DNA from 3 places in the Glutamicibacter sp. M10 genome. Region 3 is predicted to be linked to each of the others. Evidence: riboswitches for the same ligand, from Rfam matches in the RefSeq annotation. Region 3 holds a riboswitch; each other region holds the start of a gene.
The links. A riboswitch is a leader RNA that binds a small molecule or an ion and turns the genes downstream of it on or off. The one in region 3 is predicted to bind thiamine pyrophosphate.
Positions count from the first base shown of each region.

Region 1: linked by a shared signal. The riboswitch ahead of thiC (phosphomethylpyrimidine synthase ThiC) and the one ahead of thiM (hydroxyethylthiazole kinase) in region 3 are both predicted to bind thiamine pyrophosphate.
Region 2: linked by a shared signal. The riboswitch ahead of N6V40_RS06915 (ECF transporter S component) and the one ahead of thiM (hydroxyethylthiazole kinase) in region 3 are both predicted to bind thiamine pyrophosphate.

Region 1 covers NZ_CP104918.1:1,561,591-1,565,528, reverse strand. The annotation lists gene N6V40_RS07675 (DUF2797 domain-containing protein) at 1-19, opposite strand, end outside; gene N6V40_RS07670 (GTP pyrophosphokinase) at 360-1,142, shown strand; tRNA gene N6V40_RS07665 (tRNA-Met) at 1,363-1,436, opposite strand; tRNA gene N6V40_RS07660 (tRNA-Thr) at 1,484-1,555, opposite strand; tRNA gene N6V40_RS07655 (tRNA-Thr) at 2,075-2,145, shown strand; TPP riboswitch at 2,321-2,430, shown strand; gene thiC (phosphomethylpyrimidine synthase ThiC) at 2,426-3,938, shown strand, end outside.
Region 2 covers NZ_CP104918.1:1,409,202-1,413,139, reverse strand. The annotation lists gene N6V40_RS06920 (ATP-binding cassette domain-containing protein) at 1-969, opposite strand, end outside; gene N6V40_RS06915 (ECF transporter S component) at 966-1,586, opposite strand; TPP riboswitch at 1,652-1,775, opposite strand; gene N6V40_RS06910 (DUF4235 domain-containing protein) at 1,850-2,101, shown strand; gene mnhG (monovalent cation/H(+) antiporter subunit G) at 2,190-2,591, opposite strand; gene N6V40_RS06900 (MrpF/PhaF family protein) at 2,591-2,857, opposite strand; gene N6V40_RS06895 (Na+/H+ antiporter subunit E) at 2,854-3,486, opposite strand; gene N6V40_RS06890 (Na+/H+ antiporter subunit D) at 3,499-3,938, opposite strand, start outside.
Region 3 covers NZ_CP104918.1:483,126-487,063, forward strand. The annotation lists gene N6V40_RS02385 (hypothetical protein) at 1-807, shown strand, start outside; gene N6V40_RS02390 (GntR family transcriptional regulator) at 804-1,169, shown strand; TPP riboswitch at 1,207-1,301, shown strand; gene thiM (hydroxyethylthiazole kinase) at 1,291-2,085, shown strand; gene N6V40_RS02400 (thiamine phosphate synthase) at 2,078-2,554, shown strand; gene N6V40_RS02405 (thiamine phosphate synthase) at 2,518-2,718, shown strand; gene thiD (bifunctional hydroxymethylpyrimidine kinase/phosphomethylpyrimidine kinase) at 2,715-3,938, shown strand, end outside.

The sequences.
Region 1 (3,938 bases), 1.1 Mb from region 3:
CTGTGCGCAGTCGAAGCATGGGCGCGGGTTCATGCTGAGAGAAGCTAATGCCATGACATAGCTGCCGTGAAGCGCTGGGGAATTCCATCAAGACCTTTCTGAAGTAGCCCTTCCAACCTTAGGCCACCAGCAAGGAACCATACAGCTCAAAGTACTTGTGCTTTGCTCCCCCAATCGAGGCCAGCAAGTACTAGTCCCCGATAGATTCCCGAGGTCTTCTGGCCAAATTCTTAGACTGCTGACCTAACCTTGAAATAGAGAGCGCTCATGTCCTTTGACATAGCCACAACATGTAGAGGTGATTTACGATTTCTACGCCGTATCAAGAAGACCCACCTGGCGTTGTTTCGCTGCCGTCGGTGGCAAACCTCGCCCCTGGCGAACTACAGGAAATTACGCAGGCGTTCCGCCTTCAATTCCAACGGTTCATGATGGAGTACCAGTTTGCAGTCGATGAGGTCCTAACCAAGGTCTCCATCTTGCGCGAAGAGTTTCTTTATCTTCATAAGTACAATCCGATTGAACACATCACTTCGCGGGTGAAAACTCCAGAGAGCATCATGCGCAAGGTGAGCCAGCGAAAGATTCACCCCTCGCTCACCGCGATCAGGGAAAACATCAGTGACATCGCTGGCGTTCGAATCACGTGCAGCTTCGTCAAGGACATCTACAAGGTACTCAATACCTTGACTGCACAAAACGATATCCGTGTCATTCAAATCAAGGATTACATCAAGAACCCTAAGCCAAGCGGCTACAAGAGTGTTCACGCGATCGTTGAGATTCCGGTATTCCTCTCTGACGGTCCGGTCAACGTGATCGTAGAGCTGCAGATCCGCACTATTGCCCAAGATTTTTGGGCCAGCCTAGAGCACAAGATCTTCTACAAGTACGAAGGTGAAGTTCCAGCCCACCTAGCTAGCGAGCTGGCAGACGCTGCAGCTATTGCAACCAAACTGGATATGCAGATGCAACGGCTTCACACCGAGGTTCATGGTCACGATGCCAACAATGAACAACCCGATGGGCAAGATATGGATTCTGATGTGATCCAAGGGCTACTCATGCTGGCCAAGGAAGCTTCGAATAGTGGCGACCAGGCGCATAAGGGTGCAATCGGTCCCAACGACGCCAGCCTCTAGACGCACCAACTAAACAACGGCCACCTACATCATCGCATTGCGATGCGGTAGGTGGCCGTTCCTGTATTGCACTGCTCGCTACACTCTGAACTGGGGCCGATATCCGTGACGTGACGTCGGGGGTACTTTCGAGGTACACCTAGGTCCCACCTACGGCACTAGGATTCGATTTTGAGCATGAAAAAGCCCCGAAATTCAATGAATTTCGGGGCCAAATCTGTAGCGGCGCCGGGACTCGATCCCGGGACCTCACGATTATGAGTCGTGCGCTCTAACCAGCTGAGCTACGCCGCCACAAGTGAGAAGCAATCCAGTAGAAGCCAAGACTACTTCTCACTCAGAGCCCCCTGCCGGAATCGATCCGGCGACCTCGTTCTTACCAAGAACGCGCTCTACCACTGAGCTAAGGGGGCAACGAGTAAATACTCTACACGGCTTTGGGCACAAAGAAAAATCGTCATTCGCCTCCAATGAATTTCGGACCGCGTCGCGTTACCCCAAGTCAACGCATGTTTCTAGAAGACGTAGTGCTGACATGGAACGAAGGTTGGCACAAAAGCGCATAGGTGACGATGCTCACTGGAGCATTAGTAGTGGTCAATTTGGTAATTTCCAGCCTTCGGAAAGCGCTGCACGAGTTCCTTTTCTAACGACCAAGCGGTGCCACTTTCCTGCCGCTTGAGTCAGTGAAAATCACTTTTCCAACAACAAAACATCCGTACATCTTGATGCTTCGCAGTCAAAAGAGGTAAATATCAACATGTGCGAGGTCTGCCATTTTTCGCGGCGCAGACTACCCGCGTTTAGAACACCATCGAGCAACCGATCCCCTGCCGCGTTTTTCCTACTTGAGTAGGGGTCTTGTGACGTCAGCTACAAACTCGTTACGGATTTTGAAATCGCCAAAAACCTGTGTAGAGTATTTACTCGTTGCCCCCTTAGCTCAGTGGTAGAGCGCGTTCTTGGTAAGAACGAGGTCGCCGGATCGATTCCGGCAGGGGCTCGAAATAAGAGAGACAATCTGAATTCAGATTGTCTCTCTTTTCGTCTATCTGGACTTATTTTCTTGGGCCCCGCTGCCACTTCGCTTCTCCCCCATCTTCCACTTCCAACGCTCAGACCTAGCGTCAAATTTTGGCGCCCATTCTTGTGCGCCGATTTTTTCATGCTAGTGTCGTCTCCGACCACACGGGAGCCCCATGGCAAGGGCTGAGATCGGGCTATCGCCGTCCGCGACCGTTGAACCTGTCCGGGTAATGCCGGCGAAGGAAGTGAGTTTCTCAATGGAACAATTTGAACAACATCCTGCCCACTCTCTCGCGTTCCGCGAATCGGAAGGGATCTCAGTTCCCGTCACGCAAATTCAACTTGCGGACTCCCCCAATGGCCAGCCAAATGAACCGCTACGGGTGTATCGCACCAGTGGTCCAGGTAGCGAACCAACTCAGGGACTGAATCCTTTTCGGGAACCGTGGATCATGGAACGAGCAGACGTTGCGGTCTATGAAGGCCGCGAACGCAATCTGCACGATGACGGGCGCTCAGCGGTCCGCCGAGGAACTGCCAGCGATGAATGGGCCGGACGCACGGCGCCACAACTACGTGCAGTTCAGGGGGCCACAGTAACCCAAATGCACTACGCACGAGCTGGGGTGATCACCCCTGAAATGCGATATGTAGCGGTTCGCGAAGAGTGCGATGTAGAACTGGTGCGCAGCGAGCTGGCGGCCGGGCGAGCAATCATTCCGTCCAATATCAATCACCCGGAATCTGAACCGATGATTATCGGCAAAGCCTTCTTGGTGAAAATCAATGCAAATATCGGCAACTCTGCGGTGACCAGCTCGATTGCTGAAGAAGTATCCAAGCTGCAGTGGGCCGCCAAATGGGGTGCAGACACCGTCATGGATCTATCCACCGGTGATGACATCCACACCACTCGTGAGTGGATCATCCGCAATTCACCGGTGCCCATCGGAACGGTGCCCATCTACCAAGCCTTGGAAAAGGTCAATGGCGAAGCCAACGCACTGACCTGGGAGATCTTCCGCGATACCGTCATTGAACAGTGTGAGCAGGGCGTGGACTATATGACCATTCACGCTGGCGTGCTCTTGCGTTATGTTCCTTTGACTGCCAACCGGGTTACCGGCATTGTCTCGCGCGGTGGGTCCATCATGGCCGGCTGGTGCTTGGCACATCACGAAGAGAATTTCTTGTACACGCACTTTGATGAGCTCTGCGAAATCTTCGCACAGTACGACGTTGCTTTCTCACTGGGTGACGGGCTTCGTCCCGGCTCCATTGCTGATGCCAATGACGCCGCGCAGTTCGCTGAGCTAGATACCCTAGCTGAGCTGACCAAGCGGGCCTGGAGGTACGACGTACAGGTCATGGTTGAGGGACCGGGACATATTCCATTCCATAAGGTCCGGGAGAATGTTGAACGCCAGCAGGAGTTGTGTGATGGTGCGCCCTTCTACACACTGGGCCCACTGGTTACCGATATCGCTCCGGGCTATGACCACATCACCAGCGCCATCGGAGCTACGGAGATCGCTCGATATGGCACAGCCATGCTTTGTTATGTCACACCCAAGGAACATCTGGGATTGCCTAACCGTGACGATGTAAAGACCGGTGTTATCACTTACAAGATTGCAGCTCACGCCGCCGACTTAGCCAAGGGGCACCCGGGTGCCAGTGCGCGCGATGATGCGCTGAGTAAGGCACGCTTTGAGTTCCGCTGGAATGACCAGTTCTCGCTGAGTTTAGATCCCGTCACGGCTCAAGAAT
Region 2 (3,938 bases), 930 kb from region 3:
GAGTGCCAAGGTGGATTTACCTGCACCGTTTTCACCACGGATGACCGTTGCGGTGCCTGCGCGGACTTGTAGGGTAACCGGGCAGGTGCGCGGTGCTTGCTCAGCTCGGGCGCACACCAAGTCTTTGGCCTCCAGCAAGGTTCCTCCCGGCTGGAGTGTCACTTGTTGGATTTGTGGCAGGTAGCCGGGAACCCACAGACCGGCCGAAGCGAGTTCAGCGCGAAGCTGCTGATCCTCCATGAGCTGTTGCGGGCTCAGATCATGGGCTACTCCGCCACCTGGCTCAAGGACGATGATGCGGTCCATGTGCTGGGCCCAGACTTCCAACCGGTGTTCAACTACCAGCACGGTGGCCCCGCTGAGCTGTGCCGCATTAAGCACGGCATCGCGCAAGGGACCGATCCCCTCTGGGTCCACGTTGGCGGTCGGCTCATCAAGGAGCATCAATCCTGGCTGCATGGCCAAGATCCCGGCCAGAGCCAGTCGCTGTTTCTGTCCTCCGGATAGTTCTTGGGTCCGGTGGTCAAAGGAGAGCATGCCTAGACCTACAGCGTCCAATACTTCTGGGATGCGCTCACGGATCACCTCGGGATCTACAGCAAGATTCTCCGCACCGAAGGCGACATCATCAGCTACCCGGCTCTGCACCACTTGGGTCTCCGGGTCTTGCTGCATCAGCCCAACCGGGCGTTGGCGAGCAAAGGCATCTGCCCCGTCAATGAGTAGCTCGCCACGCATTTGCTGCGACTCGTCGACTTCCAACAACCCCGCCAGAGCATGTAGCAAGGTCGACTTTCCCGCACCGGAAGGACCAACAAGAAGTACTTTCTGGCCAGCCTGAATATTAAGGTCTAAACCGGAAACGGCGGGAGTTGTTCTTTCGGCATGCTGCCAGCTAAAACCACGCGCAGAAATCTCGGCGCCCCGCCGAGTTTGAGCGTCAGCGCCACGGTTAGCCAGCGAACTCATTTGGCGTCCAGTTTCCCGGACTCGAGGTGAGCACGGCGGCTAGCCAGTGCGCTCAGTGCACCGGTCTTAGCCAATCCACGGGTGGCCAGCCAAGACAGCAGACCAGCGATGATCAGTCCAGAGACGCCGGTGATCAGCACGTGCAAGATCTTTAGTGCTGAGGTGTATTCCACGTAGTACGCCAGGATGTAGGCTTCGGAAATACCGGCGAAGATGCCGGTGAAAAAACCTGCAATGAGCGCAACGCTCAGGTTCCACTTGCGGTAGCGGAAGATGGCAAAGACCAATTCAGCACCAAGGCCCTGGACCAGCCCGGAAACGATGACGCTCAGACCGTAGTGAGATCCCAGCAATGCCTCGATAATGGCTGCCAGTAATTCGCAGAACACTGCTGCACCTGGTTTGCGGATGATCAGGGCACCGAGTACCGCTGGGAAGAGCCATACGCCAGTCAGCAGTGCAGCGGCAGGTGGGAAGGCAACAAAAGCTAGCGAGAACAGCGGCATGCCTGCGCTCCAAGCCCAGAAGATCACTCCTGAGGCTACGGCGATTACTGAGGCTACGACGATGTCGACAACGCGCCAGCTGGTTCGCTGTTTTGCGGCTACTTGGTTCATGGGTGGTCCTCCTATATTTAGGAGGGGAGATGTACGGACTGATGGCATAGTGCTACACCCGTCCGCATCCGAGATGCTCGACTTCCTTCGCCGGTACTAGCCGGAGCAGGTTCGAGGGTCTGCGATCTATCGCACTCTCAGCGTCTTGGCGACTTCTTTTTGAAGTCTGACGCTCCCCTGTCGGAAAAATTACTGCTCCCCCACCTTACCGCAGGTATGCTGGGCAGAGGAAAGATAAGTTACGACGTTGAAGCGAGGGCAATATGAACACAGTACAGAAACTTGCCACCACCGGAATTTCGATTGGCGCCGGTTTGCTCGGCAGCAAGCTAGTTGATCAGCTGTGGAAGGGCGTCACCGGAAATAAGGCTCCCCGCAAGGGTAGCGAAGAAGCTGCTGAGGCTTCATTCCGTCAGGCGCTCGGATTCGCGATCTTCTCATCGATTGTCGCAGCGACCATCCAGGTCTTGGCAGACCGTGGCACCAACAAGGTTGTCGCACGGTTCAGCAAGTAGCTAATGCTCAAGGAACGGCCCACCAATGGTGGGCCGTTCCTTTTTGTTTTGTTCAGTTTTACACTGCTCAGTTTTTCACTGCTCAGTTTTACTTTGAGTCCTTCGACTCTTCGCTGGAGACTTCAACAGACGCGGTGGCCGGTGCGTCAGATACCGTGTCCACTACTTGCCTCAGTTCATCGGCGTAGAGAGATTGTTTGGCAGCGTGCTTGGTTCGGTAACCAGCGCGCCCAATCATATGTGCGGATACGGGAGCGGTCAGTAGCTGCATCCCCCAAGCCAGGAACAATACTGGAACCACACTCCAGCTACGCAAGTGAATTGCTAGCGCGGTGAAGATCAGCAGAAAGCCAAGTACTTGCGGTTTGGTGGCGGCGTGCATCCGAGTGAGCATGTCGGGGAATGAAAGCAGACCGATACCGGCAATCAGCGACATGAGGCAGCCGGTGATCAGCAGGACGGCGACAAGAATATCGAGGAACAATTCCATTAGGCGTTCCTCTGATCCGAGACGTACCGCGACACCGTAACCGAGCCAATGAAGCCCAAGGTGCACGCAACAACGACAAACAACAGGTAGTCGGTGTGGCGGTTGAAGACCATTTCCAAGCACAACGCCACGGAAATGATCAGCAGCATCACGTCCAAGGCTAAGACTCGGTCAAGAATCGAGGGGCCCTTGGCAACGCGGATCAAGCACGCAACGGTGGCTAGACCCAGCATGATGCCGCAAATCCACATCACGATTGTCATCATTTTTTGCCTCCTACTCGACCAAGAATTGGACCGCATTCGTGCTTGATTGCTTCAAATTCATCGTGGCTACCCATCGCCATGATCACTCGACGTTCAATGTCGCGCACCGCTTCGCGGGCCCGTTCCATGTCGGATTTCGATTCGATGTTGATGTAGTGCAAGTACAGCGTTGATGAGCGCCGGTCAACGTCGATAACAAATGATCCAGGAATCAGCGTCAGTACATGTCCCACCGCGGTGACAATCAAATCCGAGTCGGTACGCAACTCCACGGCGATCACTCCACTGCGGGTTTTCTTTCCCCGGAAGATCGCCAGTCGTGCCACTTGGAAACTTGCCACAAATACTTGACCGATGAACCAGATAAACAGTTCAAAGCAGTACCAGACGTTCACACGGCCCGAAAGGACCACCGGCGGCAGCGGGAAGAGCGTGACAATTATCAGCGCAACGATGACACCGAAGATCAGATTCGCCGGCGAGAAGTCTTGCCAGAGGGCTGCCCAGACAAAGATCAGCAACGCCAGCAGCGGCCATTCCTGTTTGAGTGTTGCCCGGTGACGGACACCAGAAGTATCAAGCGCATCATCGATACGCTGATCTCTGTGCTTCAGGTTTTTAGTCGACATCGTCCCCTCCAATCACAATGGCAAGATCGCACTGATGTATGGTTCGCGAGCAATGAGCTCAGCTGCGACCCGTTCACAGAACTCGAAGATTGGTCCAGCAAATACGGTCAACGCAATGCCGGCTACAACGAGTGACGCGGTGGAATAGCGCATTCCCCACGGCAAAGAATCGGCTTCAAGCTCCTTGGCCAGTTTCAGACCCAATGCCGGATTTTGCGCTCCACCAGCAGCAGTCTCAATAGCTACTGAGGCGGCCTGTTCCACTAGTTCTTGGTTTGGAACTTCAGCATCGGTAGCGCGTCGCCAGAACACACGGGCCCAAACACGGATGATGGCCAGCAGCGTCAGCAAGCTAGTGAGCAGACCAGCGCCAACAACAATCCAGGTCAATGGGTCAGCATCCTGTACTGCGGCGTGCAGCAATCCGAACTTCCCCAGGAATCCGGAGAACG
Region 3 (3,938 bases):
GCCGATCCGGTTCTGAGTTCCGGGTGGAACAAGGTGTCCATGTTTGCCGTCTTGGCTTTGGGCTTCGTGCTATTCGTCTGGGCTCCAAAGCATGCCGCACCGGAGGCCAATAGCCTGCCTAGCACCGCCTTCGCCCGGATGCGCAGCCACACGCTATCCGTTTCCTATTTTGCGAATACGTTCTTGATTATCGCCACGTTGATTATCTGGCTTGCGGCCAGTGAACTCGTTGACCAAACGCCAGAGCCATTCGGTGAAGCCGGGGCCCGTGCTGTTGGCGCTTCCTTTGCGCTGCCATGGTCAGCGGCGGCGGTAGTCCTGTACCTAGTAATCTCTGCCGGCTTCGCGCTCTATGCACATTCACGAGCAAAGCTGGGGGCACTTTCTGAACCGAAGAGCCAAAATCTTCCGGTTTGGGTGTACACGATTGCAGCGCTGTTCATCCTCAGCGGGAGCATCTTGCTTTACGCCCCACAAACACTGAGCCCAGGGGCACAACAGCTACTCTCGCCATGGGTCACCTCGGCAATAATCGTGGGAACGTTGGTAGCCGCGGCCGGTTACTTCTGGTGGATCCGCCATTGCGCAGTCCCCTGGGACCTCACGGACGAACAGGAAATCTGGTATCGGCAAATCTTGGAGTTCCGAGCCTTACGAGTGCTCTGCAGTGCGTATTTCCTCTTGCCGGGCTTGGTCTCTTCCGATGAGCCAGCGGTGCTAGCCATAGGCATTGGGCTCTTCTGCATCCCAGCCTTACTCGTGGTCAATCGCCCGAAGGCGCGCCTGACCACGAGCGTGCGCGCATGAGCACCCAGATCACGGTAGATCTTGAGGCGGCTACCGCTCCTTATGAGCAGATCCGTTCGCAGATCGCGTCGCTGATTAACCTCGGCGAATTAGTGGCAGGTAGCAAGCTACCCACGGTCAGGGCGTTGGCCACAGATCTTGGGGTAGCTGCCGGAACAGTCGCTCGTGCCTACAAAGAGCTGGAAGCCGAAGGGCTCATTTCTTCAAGACGCAGGGCCGGCACGATAGTTAATGAACGCGCTACCCCCATCGAAGAGCATGAAGATCTGGTGGCGGCCGTAGACCACCTTTGGAAGCTAGCAGCAGCGCAACATGTCGATGCGGCGACACTTAAAGCGTTAGTGGCGAGACGTGAACGTTAAGAATTTGTTCTAGGCATTGCCACTGCGTACGCTCTAGATCAGTGACACGGGGTGTCGGAGAAGCCGACTGAGATGAAACCCGTCGAACCTGATCTAGTTCACGCTAGCGGAGGGATGTCGCATGACTCTGCCTACCGTTGCCCAAAAATACCGGCAACACTCCCCTTTAGTTTTTTGCCTGACGAATACCGTCGTCACCAATTTCACCGCCAATGTCCTACTGGCTTCCGGCGCTTCACCAGCCATGACTAATCTGCCTGGCGAAGCTGGCGGGTTTGCTGCCTTGGCTTCTGCAGTGCTGGTGAATCTAGGCACGCCAAGCACCGAGCAAATGGTGGCCATGGAGGAAGCGGTGCTCTCGGCGAGCGCAGCAGGCACCCCGTGGGTATTGGATCCTGTGGCTGTCGGCGCCCTGTCGGTACGCACCGACTTCGCCCGACGCATAGTTCAAGAACATCCCACCTTGATCCGTGGAAACGCTTCGGAAATCCTCGCCTTGGCGGGCAAGGATTCCAGTGGCCGTGGTGTTGATGCGGCAGATACCGTGCAGGCTGCCCTCGATGCAGGACGCGAACTGGCGCAAGAACACGGCTGCGTTGTTGCTATCTCCGGCGAAGCCGATGCGATCATCGACGCTACCCGTACCGTACTGGTACACACCAACGGTATCGGGCTGACCAGAATCACCGGTGGCGGATGCGCGCTAGGTGCCTTTAACGCTGGAATGCTCGCGGTGCACGAGGACCCCTTTGAAGCATCCATCGCCGCCCACGGTTTTTACGGTCTGGCCGCCGAAAAGGCACTGGCCGCAAGCACCGGACCGGGAAGCTTTGCGGTGGCGTTCCTTGATGCGCTGGCCGCCACGGAACCTGAAGAATTACAGACTTTGAAGTACGAGGAACTGAACCATGGATAATATCGGCGCCTACCTAGTAGCCAACACCGCCAGCTGCACTCCACGCACCACCTTGGAAGTTATCCAAGGAGCAGTAGCCGGCGGCATCGAATGGATTCAGCTGCGGGCCAAAGATGAGACTGCCCGCGAATTCTTTGAACTGTCCTGCGCTGCAGCCCAACTAACCAAAGGCAAAGCCAAACTATTGATCAATGACCGGATTGACGTGTTCTTAGCTGCTCGCGCGGCCGGAGCTGCGGTCAACGGTATCCATATCGGGCAAAAAGACATTCCGGTGCGACTTGCCCGTGAGATTATCGGCGAAGGCATCATCGGTTTGAGCGCTTCCACCGATGAACAACTGGCCCAGGCGAGTCTCGACGCGGAGGTCATCGACTATCTGGGTGTTGGTGCAGTGCGTGCCACTCCTACCAAAAGGATCACCCAACCCCGTTGGGTCTTGACGGTTTTATCCGTGCAGCATCCTTGACCGAACTACCGTGTGTAGCCATCGGCGCCATTACCGCTCAGGACGCAGCTGCGATTCGCGCTGGCGGAGGGTCGGGCCTAGCGGTGGTTCGTGCCATCTGTAATGCCGAGGATCCGCAAACGGCCAGCGAGCTGCTCGTTTCAGCTTGGACGGTGGCACAGTGAAAAATATTCTCTCTATCGCCGGCTCTGATCCTTCCGGTGGTGCCGGTATCCAGGCGGATCTAAAAGCCATTGCCGCTAACGGTGGTTATGGCATGTGCGTGATTACGGCATTAACCGCGCAGAACACCCAAGGGGTCAGCGCAGTACAAGCCATTGATGGTGACTTTGTCCTAGCCCAGTTGGAATCCATTAGCGCTGATATACAGATTGACGCCATCAAGATTGGCATGCTGGCCAATGCTGAAGTAATCCGCGCGGTCAGTAGTTGGCTGAATACCGTAGATGCACCGGTCGTTCTAGATCCGGTGATGGTAGCCACGAGCGGAGACCGATTACTAGAAGATGAGTCGGCACTCGATTCACTGCTGGACCGCGCCTGCGTCATCACCCCTAACCTGCTCGAGCTCGCAAGCTTGCTACGCGAGGCTGCTGCCACACAATGGCCACAAGTCCTAGAGCAGGCACAGCGACTGGCCGCCAAGCACGACGTTCTGGTTTTGGCCAAGGGCGGGCACCTGGCTGGAGACTTCTGCCCTGATGCGCTAGTTAGTTCCACTGGAGTGCTGGCCGAGTTCAGCAGTCCAAGACACCAGACCAAAAACACCCACGGCACCGGCTGCACCCTCTCCAGCGCCTTGGCCACTATCTACGCCACAGACGGTGACTGGATACAGGCTCTTGAGAAGTCCAAGGCTTATCTGGTGCGCGCTATCGGCGCAGCCGACCAACTCACTGTGGGTAGCGGGCATGGCCCGGTGAACCACTTTGTGGACTTCTTCAGCGAAGCTGATCCCATGCAAGAGTGGTGGCAGCAAATTGATGGACTGCGCGGGTCCATCGATGGGTTGGAATTCATTACCCAGTTATCCGATGGCACACTGCCTTCAGCTGACTTTGAGTACTACCTGTCCCAAGATGCCTTCTACCTTCAGCGTTACGCTCAGGTATTGGCCGAGGCCAGTGTCTTGGCCCCAGATCTCGAAGCGCAACGCTTCTGGGCTAGCTCAGCCAGTGCAATCTTGGAAGGTGAATTGCAGCTGCATCGCAGTTACCTCGCTGAAGGTACCGCGAACCCCAGTGCGATCACGCTGAACTATGTGAACCACCTGGCGGCGTCCAAACAAAGCTACGGGGAACTGATTGCCGCAATCCTCCCCTGCTACTGGCTATATCAAGACATTGGCAAGCGCCTAGCCGCAGCCAATCACGATCAACACCCC